2 regions of the Virgibacillus sp. LDC1 genome follow, and region 1 is predicted to be linked to the other one. Evidence: riboswitches for the same ligand, from Rfam matches in the RefSeq annotation. Region 1 holds a riboswitch; the other holds the start of a gene.
The links. Region 1 has a riboswitch for cobalamin ahead of OHJ21_RS18560 (ABC transporter substrate-binding protein). Riboswitches for the same ligand answer to the same signal wherever they lie in the genome.

Region 1 (10,788 bases):
GGAGGGACAGCTTTTTTATAGGTTAATCTGCATGCTTTAAGGCACAGCATAAATCAATCCATTAACGAATCGACACTTAAACGGCACGACCTACAATGACCAAATCCCGCCTGATGCCGTCAAGCTCCGCAACCCCGGGGAGAAGCCCCCATTGTTCAAAGCCGAACTTCTTCAACAGCTTGAGGCTTGGCTCATTATGACCGAATACAAATCCGACCAGATTACTGACGCGAAGGCGCGGACTCTCCTCGATTGCCTTCTGAATCAATATGCTGCCGGCACCAATGCCGCGATATTTCTCGTTTACGTATATACTGATCTCAGCTGTGCCGTTATAGGCAGGACGACCATAAAAGGATTGAAAGCTCATCCATGCAACCATCCCTTCATCGGACCGCATAACCCACAGCGGACGAAAATCGTTGCTGTGCTCTTCAAACCAGCGTATACGGCTCTCCACCGTGACCGGCTCCAGATCGGCGGTTACTTTTCTGCCTGAAATCGTCGAATTGTAAATGTCCACAATGGCCGGCAAATCCTCTTTGACGGCATAATCGATACGATATTGATGCGTCACGATGCCCTACCTCCGAATAGATGCGTAATCTTTTTGTACGAGATCTATTGTACAAGAGGCAGCGAAAAAACGCTTCTATTTTTTCAAGGCGTTAATTTACGAAGGTGTTTCGCACACGCTTGGAGCGAATGAAATACGGGATCCAGATACTGGCGTATAATAACGACCGGATCCATTCACTCATGAATTTCCCGTTATCCCCCTGAGCCATAATTTCAATTTGGCTAACAGCAGCATAGTCCACGATGCTTACCAGCAAACTAAATGATATATAACCGATCATCAATTTGGGAAACGCCCTTTTTTTGCGATATAGTAAAAATAATGCGATGACTGCCGTGATAACAAATATCACATTAACCACGGTCTCAAATATGATGAGCTGGATGAGCGCTTGATTATAACCCGGTGACGTTTTATCCGTAATCAAATTCCACGTCTCGGGTTCGAATACCGGGAATAAAATAGTAACCAGCACGTACGTAATCGAGATCAACGAGAAATAAAGTGAAATCTGAACGAATACAAGCCATCCGCCAAGTCCCTCCACTTTACTTACGCGATTGAACGCGATACCCTAGCATTAATGGTGTGACAACCGTCTTCGGATTAAGAAAGGAATGAACAGGATGAATGAACGATTGCAAAGTTTGCTACAATCCATGAATACACAGGGCTGGGATCATGTCCTGGTAACTGACCCCAAGCATGTTTACTATTTGACCGGATTTGCGAGTGATCCCCATGAACGCTTTTTGGGGCTGCTCCTCTCCTCTGCGAATGATCCGGTGCTGATCGTACCGGCATTGGATGCAGACGCAGCCGAGGCTGCTTCAACGGTTAAGCATATTGTCACGCATCAGGATACCGATAATCCGTATCTCTTGCTGAAGCAGCAGTTTCAAGGCGCAGCCGGTACGCTGGCGCTAGAGAAGGATCAGCTCACCGTCTCCCGTTATGAGCAGCTGCAGCAGCATGTGAACGCGAACCGGATCGAGGATGTTGGCGCTGTGCTCCGAGATCTCCGAATCCGAAAATCGGCCGATGAAGTGAAGATCATCAAGCATGCAGTAAGACTGGTTGAGGATGTTCTGACACAAGGCCTCGCCCAGATCAAAATCGGCGTCAGTGAGATTGAGGTTGTGGCAGAACTGGAGTACTTAATGAAAAAATTGGGTGCGGATGCTCCATCCTTCGCCACCATGGTATTATCCGGCCCCAACACCGCCTTGCCTCATGGTGTTCCCGGTACGCGCCGAATTGAAGCAGGGGATCTGCTCATGTTCGATTTGGGTGTGTATGCGGGGGGTTATGCGTCGGATATTACCCGTACCTTTGCGGTAGGCGAGCTGAAGCCCGAAGCCGTCAACATTTATAAGACGGTTCTCGCAGCGAACCTGGCCGGCATTCAGGCTGTAAAGCCCGGCGTAACCTATGGATCGATTGACCAAGCGGCTCGCAAAGTGATTGACGACGCAGGATACGGACAAGCTTTTGTACATCGCTTGGGTCACGGGCTTGGCATGGATGTCCACGAATATCCATCCATCCACGGGTTGAACCAGGACATTTTGCAACCGGGGGCTGTATTCACGATCGAGCCCGGCATTTATCTGCAAGGCGTAGGCGGCGTGCGGATCGAGGACGATGTGATCGTAACCAAGGATGGCGTCGAGGTGTTGACCTCTTTCCCGAAAGAACTGACCATCCTCGGATAATGCAATGTTCAGCATACGAAAAAAGCCCGAATTACCGTTTCACATACGGTATTCGGGCTTTCTCTATGTACTAGAAGAGCCATCCTCCGGCAGAAACAATGCCTTCAAGATGGCTCCCACGGATATGTTATGCCTGAACCATATCCAGTTCAATGTTGTCGTCGTTGTACACGTCTTTATCCACTTCATTCATGACTTTCCCGGTAATCACGCCGGCTGTCATGGAGTCATTCACGTTCAGTGCCGTCCGTCCCATATCGATCAGCGGCTCGACGGAAATTAACAGGCCCGCCAAGGCAACCGGCAGGTTCATCGTGGAGAGCACGATGAGCGATGCGAAGGTAGCTCCGCCTCCGACACCCGCCACACCGAAGGAACTGATCATCACGACCACGATCAGGGTAAGGATGAACGACCATGAGGTCGGGTCCACGCCGGCTGTCGGCGCAATCATGACGGCCAGCATGGCAGGATAAATGCCCGCGCAGCCGTTCTGCCCAATCGTGGCGCCAAACGATGCCGATAGGTTCGCGATGCCTTCCGAGACGCCCAGCTTTTTGTTCTGGGTCTGCACGTTAAGCGGGATCGTGGCCGCGCTGGAACGCGAAGTAAAGGCAAAGGTCAGCGTCGGGAACACCTTCTTGACGTATTTGAACGGGTTGAACCCGAATATCGCCAGCAGCACCAGATGGATAATGAACATCGCGATCAAAGCCACGTACGAAGCAAGGACGAAATCGATCAGATTTATGATCACCGCAAGATCGGTCGTGGCGATCGTTTTGGCCATGAGTGCCAGAATCCCGTAAGGCGTCAGACGAAGCACCAGCGTCACAATGCGCATAACCACGCCGTAGACCGCAGAGATCATGTTGCGGAACGTTTCCGCCTGCTCCTTGTTTTTTCGGTCCAACCCGAGAACGGCGATCCCGATGAAGGCCGAGAAAATGACGACCGCAATCGTCGAAGTTCTTCGTGCCCCCGTCATGTCGGCAAACGGATTGCTCGGAATGAAATCCAGGATCTGCTGGGGCAGCGTACGGCCCTCAACATCCCCGAGCCGCTCTTGCAGCAGGGCACCCTGCTGCTCCTCCGCAGCACCGCCCTGGATATTCACCGCGGACAAATCGAAGGCCAGCGCGGTCGTAATCCCGACAGCAGCGGCTACGGCTGTCGTCAGAAGCAGCACCGTAATGATAAGCCCGCTCATTTTGCCCAGATTCTTTCCGCCCTTCAGCTTCATGATGGCCGATATGATCGACACCATGATAAGCGGAATGACCATCATTTGCAGAAGTCTAACGTAACCGTATCCTATCAGATTAAACCAATCGGTGGATTTCACCACCACATCGGAGGTCGAAGTATAGATGAGCTGCAGTGCCACTCCGAACAACACACCCAATCCAAGTCCGGCAAACACGCGTTTGGTAAACGAGTAATGCTTTCTCTGCATCCAGTACAAAATACCGACCAGCAGAATCAGAACAAGGACATTGATGATAACCCAAAGCGTTTCCATCCTAATGATTCCTCCCATTCTTTAAATAAGGATATATGTGCTCCATCCTCATGTCATAAGTGCGCTAGTATGTATTCATATCCATTACAGCCCACTCTAAACATATCATTACCCGATTGAGAAAATTCCTGTCAAAAATCGTTAGTTTCCCATCGATGCGGATTATGTCGACTATGTTGATCGGATTACCACTGATATCACTCTACTATCATATCATGTAAACTTCAAAAGGAGAACCACAAATATTAACACAACCGTCTCAATCAGTTCATTGAGCGCTCCATAAGTATCTCCCGTCAGTCCTCCAAGTCTTCGGCTCATCCGTTCTGCCGTTAAACTTCCAGTCGCCCAGGCGATGATGGGTATGACAAGGGTTCCTCCGATTTCAATCATCCCCAGATTAGTCTCGCCTGCCGTGATCCATAGCAAACCTACAATAACTAGCGTTAACAGGGCGGCCATTACGCCTGCCATCGATCTCCTTCCGGCGGTCAATCCGTGAAATAGAGCGGCAAGACCCTCGCTCCCCCGTGCCATCGGCCAGCGGTACATCGCGTGGACCATAAACCAGCGACTCCAAACGGGAGCGAGCACCAGCAGCCATGCCTCTTGTTTCCATGCCCCGGCTGACAAATCCCACACAGACATGATCAAGGAAGCTTTCAGAAGGAGCAGCAGCATACACGCCATGACCCCCATCGCACCTACACGGCTATCCTTCATGATTTCCAGCATCTTCTCACGCGAACGATGGCTGAGCAGCGCATCAGCACTATCCATCCAGCCATCGAGGTGCAGCCCTCCCGTCAGCGCTACCCATACAACCAGCAGAATGACGGCAGCAGGAAAAGAAGGCAGCACAAAGCTTAGGCCCAGTCCCAATCCGGCAACGATAATACCGATAACCGCCCCTACCAATGGATAAAAAATGACGCTCCGTTGCTGCACTTCCGGCGTAAAAGGAATTTCCCTCCGCACCGGCAGCCTCGATAGAAATTGAAAAGCGGCCGCAGCCGCTTCGATCATCTTGCTCATATGCGATACTCCCTGCTCTTGATTTCCATCGGAATTCCCGCAGTCACCAAAAACACTTCATCACATGCCTGGGCCAGCCTCTGATTCATAATCCCTGCCCAGTCGCGATATATTCGGCCTAGCGGGTATTCCGGAACAATCCCCGACCCCACTTCATTTGTTACCAGAATGACCATTCCCGGATAACCCTGCACCGCTCTTGCCAGTCTGCCGATTTGAAGTCCCAGCCGTTCTTCCATTGCGGCACTTCCTTCAGGCTCGGCTTGCAGCAGCACGTTCGTAAGCCACAGCGTCAGGCAGTCCACTACCACCGCAGGGGCATCAGGTTGGGATTGGCCCAGCGTATCCAGCAGTTCCGGCAGGGCGACAGGCTCCTCGACCGTCTCCCAACCGTAGGCGGAATCATGCCGACGGTCTTGATGAATTCGGATCCGCTCCCTCATCTCATCGTCATAGGCTTGCGCAGTCGCCACGTACGTTCCGGACTCCGAGCGCTTCATGCACAGCTTCTCCGCGAATGAGCTCTTTCCGCTTCTGGCCCCACCCGTTACCAACACGCTTCCACGATGACTCATATGGCCCCTCCGCTGATTCCGGCGCTCTCAAACGTCGCCATCTCATTCATGATCCGGCACGCCGCCTCGACCAGATGCAGGCACAGTACTCCGCCTGTACCCTCGCCAAGACGCATGTCCATTTGCAGCATCGGATGCAGCCCCAGCTCTTTCAACAGAAGAACATGCGCCTGTTCATGCGAAACATGAGAGGCAATCATATAGGAGAGGGCGTCCGGACAGAGGCATTTGGCAACCAGCGCCGCCGCACTGGATATGAAGCCGTCAATGATAACGGGACAACCATGGGCAGCCGCACCCAGAATCAGTCCAGCCAACCCGCCGATTTCATAACCTCCAACTTTGGCGAGCACGTCGAGGGGATCATCGGCATGAGGTCTATTAACTTGTATAGCCTGTTCCACAACTCGAATCTTATGTAGCAGCCGTTCATCGGTTACGCCGGTTCCCCTGCCCACGACTTCAGATGGCTGTTTGCCGGACAGAACGGAGAAGATCGCCGCACTCGGTGTCGTGTTCCCAATGCCCATCTCCCCGGTCACGAACATTTGCGTTCCTTGCGATACCAACTCGGCAGCTACCTCAGCACCAGTTACAATGGACAGCAGCGCCGCTTCCTTTGTCATCGCGGGCCCTTTGGCCATATTGGCGGTTCCTCTGCCAACATTCCGCGACATCAGCTTCTCATGGTTCAGCTCGATCGCAACACCGATGTCCACACAATGCACGTCTGCCCCCGCCTGACGGGCCAGCACATTCACAGCCGCTCCTCCATTCAGGAAGTTCATGACCATCTGGGGCGTTACCTCAGCCGGAAATGCGCTGACTCCTTCTTCACAGACTCCATGATCACCAGCCATGACAACGACGGATTTTTGGGTGAACGACGGCTTCAAATTCCTTGTGATCCCCGCTAATTGGATCGCTAGCGACTCCAGCTTGCCCAGACTGCCCGGAGGCTTCGTCAGCGTATCCAAATAAGCGGCTGTTTCGTTCTGCACCTCCACACTCAGCGGTTTAATGTTTGCCATGATGCGATTTAAACGATTCACGATTGTATCCGTCAATGAAACGACCTCCTCATATCTTGTTCCTAAATCTTACATCCCCAGCGGAACATGCAGCAACATCGGTCAGGACCACGTGCTATTCGCCGTTAACAGCACCTGCGGAGCACCATTCTCGGGATGGGCGACAATCGAGGGCTCCACCCGGAAGATTTGGCGTATATACGCCGCTGTCAAAACTTCCTCCGGCTTGCCAACCCCCGCGATCTTTCCCTGATCAAGCACCAGCAGTTTGTCGCAAAATTGAGCTGCCAGATTCAGATCATGCAGTACGCTGATCACCGTAATCCCGGACGAGTTCCGCCACTCCGCCACCATATCCATGAATTGTAGCTGATAGCGGATATCCAGATAGGTCGTCGGTTCATCCAGCATCAGCAGCGAAGGCTCCTGGACCATTACCTTGCCAAGTGCTACACGCTGGCGTTGACCGCCGCTTAACTCGGTAAGCCGCCGTTCCTCCAGACCATGCAGATCCAGCTTTCGGATAACGGCCTCAATGAGCGGTGCTGCATCCTTATCTTCACGGCCAAGCCAGTTCAGGAATGGGAATCTTCCCATCTCCAGCACTTCCCGGACGGTAAAATCGGTAGGATCAAGCCCTTCCTGCTGAAGCACCGCCACGATCCGGGCCAGTGCCTTTCGATTATAGTGTCCAAGCTCCTTCCCCCGAAGCGTCACGCTTCCTTTCGTAGGGCTCTCCACACCGGATAACAGCTGCATGAGGGTAGACTTACCACTTCCGTTCGGACCGATGATTCCCCACCATTCCCCTTCGGCAATATGAAGGTCCACGCCTTCAAGAATCGGCACCTTGCCATAGGCTTTGCCAAGTCCTTGAGCTGTAATCATGATAAACCCTCCCTGCGCCGTTTTTTGTTCCGGTATAGCAAAAACGCAAAGAATGGAGCGCCTATGAATGCCGTAACCACACCGAGCGGTATTTCCGTTGGTGCCAGCACGGACCGTGCCGCCGTATCGCACCAGACCATGAATATCGCGCCGCCCAGAGCCGACAGTGGAACAATGACGCGATAATCGGAGCCGGTGATCAGCCGGATCATATGCGGTACCACAAGTCCCACGAATCCAATCACGCCGGAGACCGACACGGCTGCGGCGGCAAGCAGGGTAGCCACGATGAGCACGCTGGTCTTCAGCCGATCCACATTCAAGCCCATATGGGCGGCCTGCCGTTCCCCCAGCGACAAAATATTAAGCGCCCGCGACCTGCTCCATAAGTATATAAAACCTGCGATAAAATACGGGAAAAGGATGGCCGTATACGACCATCCACGCATGCTCAGGCTCCCCATCGTCCAGTACAGGATCTGGTTTACCGTATCTTTGGACATGACCGTCAAAAAGGAAACGACGGCGCCCAGAAACGACTGCATCACCACACCGGACAGAATGAGCCCGTGGATCGGCAGTTTTCCTTGATCCCTTGCCAACAGCAGAACGGCCCATAGGGTGCCTGCTCCGGTCATAAACGCTACAAGCGGCAGCGTGTAACCTCCGGCAAAGGAATATTCCATCCCGAAAAAAATCAGGGATGCTGCGCCAAGCGCAGCACCCGAGGATACACCGAGCGTAAACGGATCCGCCAGCGGATTGCGAAGTACGCCTTGAAAGGCGGCTCCGGCCACCGCCAGGGAGGCTCCAACGAGCATCCCAAGCAGGATCCGCGGCAATCTCACCTTCATGAGGATTTGCTCGGAGGAAGCTTCCCAGCCCGGAACGATGGAATCGCCGATTCCCGGCAGCCGGTGCAGCAGCATCGCCCCAATCTCTCTCACAGGCAGGTGCACGGAGCCGATTCCGAGACTGACAACCAAGGTTAACAGTAATAGGAGTATGCCGGCCGCACCGAATCCTGCAAGTTTTTTACTCATGGATTCATCAGTTCCGGATAAACGGCCTTCGCCACTTCAATCAACCCTTGCGTCACACGGGGACCCGGACGGCTCAGCAGGTTCGCATCCACGGAAATGACCTGATCATTCTTGATGGCATCGATCTGATCCCAGCCGCCGCGCTCCTTAATCAGCTGATCCAATGTTTTCTTGGTTGCTTCATCTACCACATCGTCCGTGTACAAAATGACATCGGGGTTCGCAGCGATAATATTTTCCTCGCTGATTTCGAACCAGCCTTCCGCATCGCCGGCTGCGTTAACGCCGCCAGCTAAGGTGATGATCTCATCCATAAACTCGCCCTTGCCGACAGTCCATCCCGGAGAGAATTCTACGTATACTTTCTTCTTGTCTTCATCCTTCACGGCTTTCACGGCTTCCGTAACGGTAGCCAATTCCTGCTTCATCTGATCCACGACCGCTTTCGCCTCCGCTTGACGGTCGGTAATTTGCCCGATCAGTTCGATGTTCTCCATCACGGCATCAATGGTTTTCGGATCATTGACGAACAGGGTAACGCCAAGCTCACGCAATTTCTCGGCATTCTGGGCATTCATCGAAGCGGCAAATACCACATCGGCATCGGCTGCAATAATAGCCTCTTCATTCACTTGAAACCCGCCCAATTTAGGCTTGGATTTGGCCGCTTCCGGATAATCGTCATTATCGGACACGCCAACGATTTCCTCATCCAGGCCCAAGGCGAACAGTTTTTCCGTCTCGGACGGTGTCAGGGATGCAACTTTGGCCGGAGCTTTCTCAAACGTCATTTCAACCCCGGTTGAATCCTTAACGGTCAGCGGATACGCCGTTTTAAGCTCTTCGCCGGAATTTGCCGGCGCTTCGTTATTCTGCTCTTCCTGCTGTGCAGGCGGCGTTGTATCCTTCGGCGCCGCTTCTTCGCCTCCACAGCCGACCAAGGCCAGGGCCATCAGTATGGCTACCAGAAGTACGGACCATGTTTTGTTTAATGCTTTCATCTCTTGAAATCCCCCTATACATAATTGAGAACCTGGCGCTGCAAGTCTACATTCCTTCAACTGATCCTTACCGGGAGAAAAACATCAATCGTCATACTCCAAAAGAAGCAAAAATCCCTGACTCCTCGTAAACAAGGACTCAGGGATTACGTTTTAACATAAGGACATCTGGATAACCGTTCACAGATAGCGCCTTAAACTTCCGCCCATACATGCTGCATGGGTTCGGCAAACGTAATCCTCTCCTCGAAGGACCGTCATTCATTCGCCGAGGGCAGGTCTCCTGACTTGCAGGCTGTAACGACTTCTCCGCCTTCCCAAGCGCTATGGCTCAGTGGCATATGGAGAAGTCCCTGCTTCACAGTGGCGGGACCGTGCCGGACTTGCACCGGCTTCCCTATTAACCCGGCAGAAAGACAATAACGCCTTCTGTCCGGGACCCTCGCAAATAATATGAATTTATGTATGATAGGCCAAGCATGGTTTCTCTGCCCAAGATTATAGGCGATAAACCCTCCTCTTACAACCGAAAGTTTCGGTCGTTTCAAATGCGTCAGGATACGGATTCATCCCGTTATCGCCCATTCCGCACCGATATCATACGATTTCATTTATTCGCTTACCCGTACGCCTTGCCAGCGTTCTCCATCCCATGTCAATTGCAGCTTGAGCTCCTCGCCCGGCGATACCTGCGTCCCCCAGAATTCCGTATGCGGAAGGGTGGCTGCGGCGATCTGCCGGATAACGCCCCCATGGGTGACCACAAGCACATCAAGCCCCGCTCTCTGTGTTCCCAGGCCGTAGCCAGCAGCCTCTGCCTCTGCCTCTGCCTCTGCCTCTGCCTCTGCCTCTGCCTCTGCCTCTGCCTCTGCCTCTGCCTCTGCCTCTGCCTCTGCCTGCACAAGGGTATCCGGATCTTCCTCCACATGCAACAGTTCCTTCAAATCCAAAGACAATCCGGTCAAAAATGCCTGAACCCGGGAACGGAACGCTTCCCAGCTCTCCCCATTCGGCGGCGTAACTTCTGCAGGGTTATCAATCCAGCGTCGATAGGAGGTATCCGACTTCAAATCCTCGTAGGTGTTCCCTTCCCAATCCCCGAAGTCAAGCTCGCGCAGGCGCGGATCATACTCGACACCCGGTATAAACCTGCCCAAAGCTTCATCATCAGGAATAGCAGCCATTGTTGAATCCGATAGGATAACATTCAGCGTCTGCCTGCATCGAAGGAGATCGCTGCAATAGATCCGGACAAACTGCCCGGTAAAAAACCTTTCCCGCAGCGGGAGGAGCTGCTGTCTGCCTTCCCTCAGAATCCCTTGATCCTCGTGACCGAGATAACGGCGCTCCTCGTTCCACAGCGTGCGGCCATGACGGACCAGATGCAGGGTAATCCTC
Region 2 (10,788 bases), on a different contig from region 1:
GAACCCGCGATGATCGAAGTGGAGCCGTTCGGCGCGATGGCAAACAGCCATGCGTTACGGACACCGTTCGCTTGTACTTCTTGCTGCAATTCGCGCCATTGTTCGGTGGTTACGAATTTGCCTTCATGCTCGCCGTCGGTGTAACCGCGGAACGTGAAGTACTCGCCGCTCTCCCAGTCGGAGCCTTTGAACTTCGGATAGTGGCCTTTTTCCTTGGCCAGCTCCATGCTGGATTTAACGAGCAGGTAGTTGATGTGCTCATACAGGTTGTCATTATAGGCAACGGCTTCGTCGGATTCCCAGCGGATGCCTTCCAGCGCCAGCAAGTGGTGCAGACCAAAGGTACCGAGACCGACCGCACGATATTGGCTGTTGGTGTATTGAGCTTGCAGAACTTCAATATTGTTAATGTCGATGACGTTATCCAGCATGCGAACCTGGATCGGAACGAGACGCTCCAGCACACCGGCAGGTACAGCACGAGCCAAGTGGATGGAGTTCAGGTTGCAGACAACGAAATCGCCAGGGATTTTGGAAATCACGATCCGGGTTTGGCCGTCTTTCGTAACCAGCTCCTCTTGCTCAACGACCGTCGGAGATTGGTTCTGCATGATCTCGGTGCACAGGTTGGAAGAGTAGATCATGCCATGCGCAGAGTTCGGGTTCGCACGGTTGACCGTGTCGCGGTAGAACATGTACGGCGTGCCCGTCTCAAGCTGGGATTTCATGATGCGCTTCATAATGTCGATGGCTTGTACCGTAATGCGCGGCAGCAGCGGGTTCGCCACGGCTTCAGCATACTTTTGACGGAATTCGCCTTCGCCTTGACCTTGATCATAGAAGTCTTCCAAGCCCAGCGGACGGCCGTTCTCGTCTTTCCAGCCCATGATTTTCTTCACTTCATGCGGACAGAACAGGCTCCACTCTTCACGTGCTTCTACAGCCTCCATGAACAGGTCAGGCAGACATACACCGTGGAACACGTCATGTGCTCTCATGCGCTCGTCACCGTTGTTCAACTTCAGATCGAGGAAGGACAGGATGTCTTTGTGGAACACATCCAGGTAAACGGCGATGGCGCCTTTACGAGTTCCCAATTGGTCAACGCTAACAGCGGTGTTGTTCAACTGGCGAATCCAAGGGATAACGCCGGAGCTGGTGTTCTTGTGACCGCGGATGTCAGAGCCGCGTGCACGGACTTTACCGAGGTACACCCCGATGCCGCCGCCCATTTTGCTGAGACGGGCGATATCCGTGTTGGAATCGAAGATTCCTTCCAGGGAGTCGTCCACGGTATCGATGAAGCAGCTGGAAAGCTGACCGGCTACTTTTTTGCCTGCATTAGACATGGTCGGCGTAGCAGCCGTCATGTACAGGTTGCTCATGGCCCAGTAGGCTTCTTTGACAAGGTCAAGACGCTTGTCGGCAGGCTCGTTGTGCATGAGGAACATCGCGATGACCATATAGCGTTCTTGCGGAAGTTCCATGACGCGACCGTCAAAGTCGTTTGCCAGGTAACGCTCAGCCAGCGTCAACAGACCGATGTAATCAAACAGCAGATCGCGGCTTGGATCGATGCATTCGCCGAGTTCTTCGATTTGTTCTTTGGTGTAGCTGGTCAGAAGATCCTCGCGATAGATGCCTTTCTGTACAAGCTCCGTAATGAGCGGGTAGAAGGCACCGTACGGTTCCTCCGGATAGGCTTTGTATCGGCGGTTGGTGGCCGCTTTTTTATATAAAGAGGTCAGAAACGAACGCGCAGCTGCAAACTTCCAATTCGGTTCTTCCTTGGTTACAAGCTCAAGGGCGGACATCGTGAAGGCGCTGCTGATTTCTTCGCCGGTAACTTGCTCACCGCGCAATTTGGCATTGACGCCGCGAAGCAGACGCTCCTTATCGAGCATGTCCAATCCTTTCAGAGTCCGGTCGGCATAGACGGAGAGACGAATTTCATCAAAGGCGAGCTGACGGTTGTTCGGTTTAACTACGAGCTGGGGCATGAATAAATTCCTCGCTTTCTTCGGGGGAAATATGAAAAAGGACATCAAAAAAACATTTTCTAAAACCCGCGGGCAGGCTTGAAAATGTCCGTGCGCTGTGATTCGAAAATGACGTTTGCCATAAGCCCGTGAACGGGCAAGATGTTATGTACAGACGCAAGTTTAACGAACACTTACCTAAAACCCCGTAGGTTGGTGTCTATCTGTATATAGGCAGGTCTCCTGACTTGGGCTTCTTCCCTCGACATTCCCTTCCCCGGGACCTTGCTCCGGTTCCTCGGTGGCATATGTCGTATGGGGATGGCTGATGGTTCATAAACAGCCTAAGAGCCCTTACAGTGGCGGGACCGTGATGGATTTACACCATGCTTCCCTATTAAGCCGGACTGCCTTATAGGTTGATCCGGCACCTACATACACTATATTTGGTTGTTGTTAATCTAATTTAACCCAATATATTGTGTTTGTAAACCATATTCTTAAAATTGAACGCAAAAAGAATTATAGCAAACGAGCGGTCATTGTGCCAGTTAAGAAACTGCCAAAAGGCCATAACATTTCCTGAATTGTGACCAAATGCGACCTTTTCTGCGCTGATACCACGTATATTATCGTTTTGACAAAATAAGATGTATTCGTATGGACGAGACGAGGAAGGAACACCATATCTTGTGTGAAGCTAAAGACGGACGGACTTTGATATGAAGGGCTAGAATTGATATGATAACTGTATCCGGAAGTTTAAAGCATTCCATAACAGATGAGATGGGAACGAGGGAGGTTTTAAAAGATGGCTATAGCGGAGGTAACGGTGATTCCGATCGGAACCGCAACAACGAGTTTGAGCTCTTATGTTGCCGAGATGCAGCGTATATTGAAACAGCAGGATGGAATATCCAATGAGCTGACTTCGATGAGTACCATCATCGAGGGAGAGCTCAACATGATCTGGCGGGCGATTGAGGCTTTGCATGAAGCGCCTTTTCTGTCCGGTGCCCAGCGCGTATCGACTTCCGTGAAGATCGACGACCGCAGGGACCAAGTTTCCTCGAGCAAACAGAAGATCCAGTCCGTGCAGGAGAAGTTAGGCGGGTAATGCCGCCATTTTCGGAGGATATTTCCGTAAGAATAGGACTTGCATTTTGTTGCTGAAGTATTATAATAATTTTTGTTGTTTCGTGAGGAATAACATCGAACCACATTTGCTGGTGTAGCTCAGGGGTAGAGCAACGCACTCGTAATGCGTAGGTCGGGGGTTCAATTCCCTTCACCAGCATCTTTATAAACATAAGTACAGCGCGGCTTCCCGTTTTTTCGGGGCCGCGCTGTTTTTGTGATCATTGCTAAAGATAGTTTTAAATTCGCCTCCAAGAATGAATTTCCCGTAGCTTTTATATATTGATCAACCTTAGCAGTAGCAACTCAAAAATCTCTGGCAGAAAAACTCAGAATAAAAGCGAGCAGGAGCACTGCAAGCGCCGGGAATCATCCCGACGCTTGCGCATGCGTCTAGCTAGGGTAAGAAATCTTTTTTCTCCAGTGCATGGTCGACGATACGAATTTCGCTGATCCATCCGTTAAATACGCCGTCCAGCTTATTGGCATACTGGCTCGCGCCGATAATCCACGGTTTGCCGATCGTGGCAATGCCCCGCGGCTTCGTGTCGGGATTGCGCAATACTTCCACGCCGTCGATATACATCTTCGTTGATTGCCCGTCGTTGACCAGCGCGATATGGTGCCAGCTGTCGTCCATTTCCCAGGACCAACTCGTTTGCTCGCTTCCATAATTGAGCGGGAAGGACGCCCATTGAATTTCACGCAAGCTTGAGACAGCCAACGTTGCTAGCGGAGCCTCGGCGTCGCCTTCTTTCTTGCCAACGTCCTGTCCGGTGCCGTACCGGCCCAGAATGCCCATCCAGGAATGCTTGTCGGCTTCAAAATCAGGCCCGATCTTCACGACCGCTTCAATCGTATATCCGTTCGGGAATGTCAATGCATTGATAGGTGCTTGATCGGACGTTTGCAAATACGAGCCTTTCTCTTCCGATTTGTTGTTGAAGAAGCGAATGCCCGAATTGCTTTGCGGATTTTGCGCATTTCCTTTGTACCAGACCAAATCGCCTGGCTTGGCGTCGCCTTCGTCGATACGGTACAAATCGTTGCCTTTTCCGGAAAGATCTTTGACCGCTGCTCCCTTGCCTGCCACAGCTTGCCCTTCAGCGGCCGAACGGTTGTCCATTTGCCAGTAAGCGACTGTACCTTCTACTTTCGGTACTTCTTTATTGACAGAAATGATGGGCTGAAATCCGGAGAACCGTTCTTCAAAATCCATCGCGACTGTAAAATCGTTAAAATCGTCTACTAATCTCTCCTCATCGAACGGGGTTCTTTGTTTCTCCGGCATTCCCATAACCCATGGGGAGAAGGAGGATGTATGAATGCGGTTTTTCTCCATATCGAATTCAAATGTTCGTAACATTCCGTTGCCGCCATGGAAGGCGCTCTGATAATCAACGACCATCATAACGACGTCGTGACCTTTGTTATTTTTCTTGATCGTGTGAGCATAACCATGATGATGACCGTTTACGGTGAGGAAGATTTGATCGTTCTTCGCGATCAGCTTGTCCCATAGAAATTGCCCGTGATCTGTCATGACGGCTGATTTTTTGTCGTTGGAAATGTTCAGCAGTTGGTGGGTGAACACCATGACCGGGTACGTTGGATGTTTGTCGATTGCTTTTTGAGCCCACTTCAACGTCTCTTCGGACGCTCTCCAATCCAGGAAGAGTGCCATGTACTTTTTCCCGGCCCCATCAAAAATATAGTAGGAATTAAATCCGTTCTCAGAATGGCCGGTAAAACCCGGAATGTTCTTCATCCGGTCTGTCGAAAAATAGTTCAAAAACGGTTCCTTGGCCAAATCCCGCTCGTTGTCGTATTGCTGCGAGTTGAGCACGTCATGGTTTCCTGCCAAAAAACCGTACGAAAGCTTGGCTTTATCAAGTACTTTCATCGCTTCGTCGGCGTTGCGCCATTCGTAATCTTCATCAGCACGATCGACCAAATCTCCTAAATGTGCGGTGAAAACAATATTTTGTTTTTGCGCGTTCTTTGCAATCCAATTCGTTTGCGACAGCCAAAGCTCGTTTTTGTAGCGCGCATACTTTTGCGTATCCGGCAGTATGGCCATCTTGAAGCTATTGTCGATATCTGGGGAAGCGGCCGGACTTGCGGACGCTTCGAAACCGGACAGCAGTGCCGCAATCATCGTGACCGGCAACAGCAGCGCGAGTATTTTCTTGAATTTCTTCTTCATTTTGTCATATCCCTTCATCGATGTAATGGGTTGCGATAGGGACATTGTACTGAATGTGTGTTACCAGGATGTTAGGAGAGAAACCACTTTGTGTAAAGTGTGAATCATGGTCTGTGCTGATTGAATTTTCATTGGCAGTCAGCCATCTGTCGCTTCCAGTGCGGACCCATCGGCAGTATATCGATCTCGGGAAACGGCGAGGACCTGGACAAAACCGCCATATAAAAGATGCTCAAAGAACTATAACTAGAATTCCAGCCACGAATAAAATGGATCCCAGAATCAGCAGAGGAAGTCCACTGGATTTGATATATTGAACGTAGTCCGAACCTGGTTCAGACTCGTACTTTATTCTCCAGATTCTATATAAGGAACCCCATGTGGGTTTGCGTATTCGCAATAAACCACGTATAAGAAACACGACAGCAAACACGATAAGTACAAAACCAGACATATAATCCGCCCCTCACCAAAGGCTCAATGAAAATAAAATGGTATTCATCCCGATTCATTCGGATTGCCATTTCTTCGGAATATCTGAATATGAATAGACCAAGCCAGGTATGAATGGCACCGACGAACATGGTAAACCGTAGAATCAATCCCTTACACGACAATACGCAAATTTCAATTTCGGGGTTCCATTAAATGTAAAACAAGAGGCTTGTGCCTATGCTCAAAAGGTGACTTGAAACTGTATCTAGGCCCTTCAATATAGGCTCAAGCAAACACCGAATGCACCAGAGTGGAGTATCTTATATATTATACTCGTCCTTGCAGTAGGACTTACAGTTGCTTGCCTAATATAAGCGTGGAAGCATTAGTGGAAGGAATTGCTGCAGTTGCCTTCGCTGCAATGGATCACCGGGCTATTCAACAACCTACAAAGGCGGTGAATGATCGTGAAAAAGGTTTGGATTGACGCAGGGCATGGCGGGAAGGATTCCGGAGCAACCGGAAACGGCCTACAGGAGAAGGAAATCGTGTTAGCCGTATCTCTTGCTGTGAAGAAACGATTGGAAGCTGAATATGGCGATGTCCAAGTACTACTCTCCCGGTCTTCAGATGTGTTCCTTGAATTAGCCGAGCGGACTCGTAAGGCAAACGCCGCTGGTGCCGATATCCTAGTTAGCATCCATTGTAACGCGGGTGGCGGTGCCGGGGGCTTTGAGTCATATCGATATACCTCGGCAAACTCTGGTTCGGTAAAATTGCAGAATGTTATTCATACGGAGGTCATGAGTGCCATTAAACCCTTTGGAGTCATCGATCGGGGGGAGAAGGCCGCTAACTTGCATATGGTCCGTGAATCTAAGATGCCTGCTGTCTTAACCGAAAACTTGTTTATCGATGTGGCGGCTGATGCAGCCAAGCTTAAACGGCAGGATGTTATGGATTCTATTGTGCTCGGACATGTGAATGGCATTGCTAAGTATTTGGGGCTTCAGAAGAAAGAGGGGGCTGTTACGGTGGAGGATAAAGTAAATGTCATCGTAAACGGGAAGCAGATCGCGGATGGCAAGCTTGAGAATGGCGTGACCTATGTGCCGCTTCGGGCCATCGGTGAGGCATTAGGTGCCAAGGTGGTCTGGGATAACAAGACCAAGACGGCAACAGTTACAACCGAATAAAATACACCTGATAATTTTGAAATAGGAAGGAACAGTACTCCTCCATGCACATGCAAACCACCATTTGGTGGGGGGGAGTATATTTTGTGCCCCATCGAACAATTTATGTCCCTTTAATCATAATTTAAGCTCCCATTAATATTCGGAGTTTATGATAAAAGCACCCCTTAAAAAATATATCAGAAGCCCCTCTAACATTCGGTTAGAGGGGCTTCTTTGGTTATCTTCCCTCGCCTGTGCAAAGGCGGATGTTGGATTGAATATTTAGAGTCCCAGCCATTTCGTGATATAAGCGGATACGGCTAGCTCCTGAAAATCCTGCCAGCTGCGAAATGGGGTATGTTCAACGATAAATGGGTTAATCGTGTGTCCTTGTATGAATTCGTCAAACTCTTCATCTGTGCTTCCCTCATAACCTGCAGCTTTCAGCAAGTGACCGATCGAAGAAAACTTGGTATGTCTTTGAATAAATGATTCCGAGAACAGTTCTTCCACGGGCACTTCTTGTTTCATGTCCGAGAGCCTTGCGGCATTTTCGCGAATTTCTGATAGCTTCTCTTCATCCAGTCCGTCTAATCCACTGATCCCAGTATTCATTATGCCCACCTCCAAAAAGTTGCACGTCACTCTATTATACATATACGAGTATGCTGAATTATCGGATTCGCTTTTTTTTGAAGCAGGTATTGACTTGCTAGATTTATATAGGAAGAAAAGATGGAAATTCCCTAAAAAATGCTTTAAATCTTGCATAAGACAAAATGTCGAAATGTTAAGAAAATAATAGAAAAATCATATATGGTATGGTAATGTGGTATATATTACCTACACGGAGGTCAGTAAATGAGAACAAAGTTTGGTTTTATTTTGATGATTTGTGCATTTTTAGTTATTTCGGCATGCGGAAATAATCCTAGTAGCAGCGACTCGGCCAAGCAGAACGAAAGTGCAAATGCAGCTGGGGAGACTGTTAAGGATGAGCCGAGCAAAGAAGCAACAACAGAGCCAGCCAAAGAGGAGCCAAAAGAGGAACCAAAAGAGGAACCAAAAGAGGAACCAAAAGAGGAACCAAAAGAGGTTTCTAACAAACCTGGAGAAAAATTCACCTTAGGTGATTGGGAAGTTGTGCTAGATTCGTTTGAGTTTGATCAAAAAGTAAGCGCAGATATGTTTTCGTCAAGTGCTGATGAAGGCAACAAGTTCCTTATTCTAAATTACACGGTCACCAATAATGGTAAAGAGGCAAAGGATTTCACATCCATAATTGGTGGCGTAAGTATGAAAGCCATATTCAAAGAGGAATATGAGTATAACTATACGGTAACCATGATCGATGGGGATCTGGGAACAGGCAGCATCAAGCCTTTGGCTAAGAAATCCGGATTTGTTGTCATAGAAGTACCCGATAGCGTAGCTGATTCTAAAGAAAGCTTGGTAATCAAGCTTGAAGATCAGGACAAGGCACAAATCACATTACGATAACAACGAGAGAATGACCAACGCTATATTCTAGCACAATAAACGAACGCCAGCTCTGCATAGATGCAGAAGTTAGGCGTTCGTTTGCTTTTTTTACTTGCATATTATAATTATTCTTTACCTAGGAATGACTGTGGATTTCATGTAGACTGGTAATGATTTACTGCCGCCACGCCTTGCTAAATGGGGAATGGAGGTCCGTATATACTTGCTTGCATATGGGGGTGGGCACTGTGCCCAAACAAGAAAAGGTTTCAATGTCATGGCTGCTGCGGTATTTGAAACCGGTTAAAGGGCGGCTGATACTGCTACTCGTGATGCTGCTGACGTCGACAGGCTTGCAGCTTCTGAATCCGCAGATTGTCAAACGGTTTATTGACACGGCAGCCGAAGGCGGCGTTATAGCCACGCTGATTCAGCTGGCGGGTTTGTTTCTGGTCGTGGCTGTCTTTAACCAGCTGATTACCGTAGCTGTCAGCTATATGGGGAACGATATTTCATGGCGCGCGACCAACCGGCTTCGCGGCGATCTTTTGAAGCATTGCTTGCGGCTGGATATGCGATTTCATAATGTGAAAACGCCAGGCGAGATGATTGAACGGGTTGACGGCGACGTGACGAATATTTCGAATTTTTTCGCGATGTTCATCGTGCAGGTCATCGGAAGTTTTGTGCTGCTTGCCGGCATACTAGGATTTATGTTCACGGTGAATCTGCCGATTGCGATCGTCATGACGGTGTTTACACTGCTGTCCATTTTGTTCATGGTGTTCATCCGGAATATGGGCGTCAATTCTTCGAAGAATGAACGTGAAGCCAGCGCTTCGCTGTTCGGATTAATTGAGGAACGCATCGCCGGCATTGAGGATGTACAGGCGAACGGCAATGTGCCGTATGTGATGAATCGGTTTCATCGCATGATGCGCAGCGTGTTCCTGAAAGGAAGAAAAGCCTGGATGCTTCGCGTCGTCCCTTGGAATACCACGGTGATTCTGTTTGCCCTTGCGGTTACGGCTGTCCTGTTACTAGGAGTTCGCTATTATTTGATCGGTGAAATTACGCTGGGGACTCTCTTCCTAATCTATCAATATACGCAGATGCTGAATGACCCGATCGAAATGCTTGGTGACCAGGTGCAGGAGTTCCAAAAGGCAAAATCCGGCATGCTGCGTTCCAGAGAGCTGCTGTCCAATAAGAGCGAGATTGTAGACGGAGAACAAGAAGAGCTTCCGGAGGGAGCGCTCGGTTTGGAATTTGAGGGCGTCAACTTCAGTTATAACGAGGATAAACCGGTGCTAAAAGACATCAACTTTGAAGTCAAACCAGGCGAACGCCTGGGCATTATCGGACGTACCGGCAGCGGAAAGTCGAGTCTCAGCCGTATTCTGCTTCGATTGTATAACATCGACAGCGGTGTGATTCGCGTTGGGGGGACGGATATTACGAAGCTGAAGCTGCCTGCGCTTTACCGCCGGGTGGGGATGGTCACGCAGGATGTGCAGCTGTTTGATGGCTCGCTGCGTGACAACCTGACGCTGTTCGATCATGGCGTGTCGGATGCGTTCATTCTGGAAACGACGGAGCGCTTGGGGCTTCGGCAATGGATCGATGCGCAGCCGGAAGGTCTGGATACGCATTTGACCACAGGCGGAGCATCGCTATCCGCGGGGGAAGCGCAGCTATTCGCTTTAACCCGGGTATTTTTGACGCAGCCGAGCCTGGTAATTCTGGATGAACCGTCTTCACGCCTAGACGCCGCAACGGAAGCGATGCTGCAGTTAGCCGTGGATCAGCTGATGAGCCGCTGTACAGGCATCATCATCGCGCACCGGCTGGCTACGCTGGAGCAGGTGGATAAAATTATGGTGCTGGGTGACGGGCGAATGTTGGAATTCGGCGCACGGGAAGCACTTGCACAAGATCCGGCATCTCATTATGCCAGGCTGCTGAGCACGGGCAGAGAGGAGGAACTGGCATGACCATCACGGGTTTTATAGGGCGCCTCTTTCGATTCAGGCCTTCATTATTTTTAATCAACGGTCTGTTGTGGTGCATATTTCATTCCTTGCCGCTATTGATCGGGCTTGGGATGCAGTGGTTTTTTGACCGGGCCACAGCAAGCTCCACGGATTATGTGTGGCTGGCTGTACCCTTGATTTTTATTGCCGTTGTAAGGGTTGCGCGGGTAGGGACATTCTTTGCGGCCTTCTATCAATGGGTAACGTATATTTACCACATTCAGGCGATTCTGCGCACGAACATGCTGGCCGGGATCATGCGCTGGCCGGGGCGGAATTTGCCGGCTTCTCCAGGGGAGGCGATGAGCCGCTTCCGCGATGACGTGGATGAAGTTGTG

Region 2: linked by a shared signal. The riboswitch ahead of OHJ21_RS23540 (ribonucleoside-diphosphate reductase subunit alpha) and the one ahead of OHJ21_RS18560 (ABC transporter substrate-binding protein) in region 1 are both predicted to bind cobalamin.

The regions. Positions count from the first base shown of each region.
Region 1 covers NZ_JAOXLZ010000001.1:4,106,990-4,117,777, forward strand. Annotated here, with positions in the region: gene OHJ21_RS18515 (GNAT family N-acetyltransferase) at 77-577, opposite strand; gene OHJ21_RS18520 (DUF2569 domain-containing protein) at 669-1,127, opposite strand; gene OHJ21_RS18525 (M24 family metallopeptidase) at 1,207-2,295, shown strand; gene OHJ21_RS18530 (L-cystine transporter) at 2,423-3,817, opposite strand; gene cobS (adenosylcobinamide-GDP ribazoletransferase) at 4,031-4,852, opposite strand; gene cobU (bifunctional adenosylcobinamide kinase/adenosylcobinamide-phosphate guanylyltransferase) at 4,849-5,427, opposite strand; gene cobT (nicotinate-nucleotide--dimethylbenzimidazole phosphoribosyltransferase) at 5,424-6,494, opposite strand; gene OHJ21_RS18550 (ABC transporter ATP-binding protein) at 6,561-7,346, opposite strand; gene OHJ21_RS18555 (FecCD family ABC transporter permease) at 7,343-8,389, opposite strand; gene OHJ21_RS18560 (ABC transporter substrate-binding protein) at 8,386-9,390, opposite strand; cobalamin riboswitch at 9,647-9,849, opposite strand; gene OHJ21_RS18565 (histidine phosphatase family protein) at 10,002-10,788, opposite strand, start outside; gene cbiB (adenosylcobinamide-phosphate synthase CbiB) at 10,787-10,788, opposite strand, start outside.
Region 2 covers NZ_JAOXLZ010000002.1:650,020-660,807, forward strand. Annotated here, with positions in the region: gene OHJ21_RS23540 (ribonucleoside-diphosphate reductase subunit alpha) at 1-2,000, opposite strand, end outside; cobalamin riboswitch at 2,196-2,429, opposite strand; gene OHJ21_RS23545 (MTH1187 family thiamine-binding protein) at 2,791-3,096, shown strand; tRNA gene OHJ21_RS23550 (tRNA-Thr) at 3,205-3,276, shown strand; gene OHJ21_RS23555 (laminin G domain-containing metallophosphoesterase family protein) at 3,514-5,322, opposite strand; gene OHJ21_RS23560 (N-acetylmuramoyl-L-alanine amidase) at 6,225-6,953, shown strand; gene OHJ21_RS23565 (hypothetical protein) at 7,218-7,550, opposite strand; gene OHJ21_RS23570 (DUF4352 domain-containing protein) at 7,797-8,435, shown strand; gene OHJ21_RS23575 (ABC transporter ATP-binding protein) at 8,666-10,411, shown strand; gene OHJ21_RS23580 (ABC transporter ATP-binding protein) at 10,408-10,788, shown strand, end outside.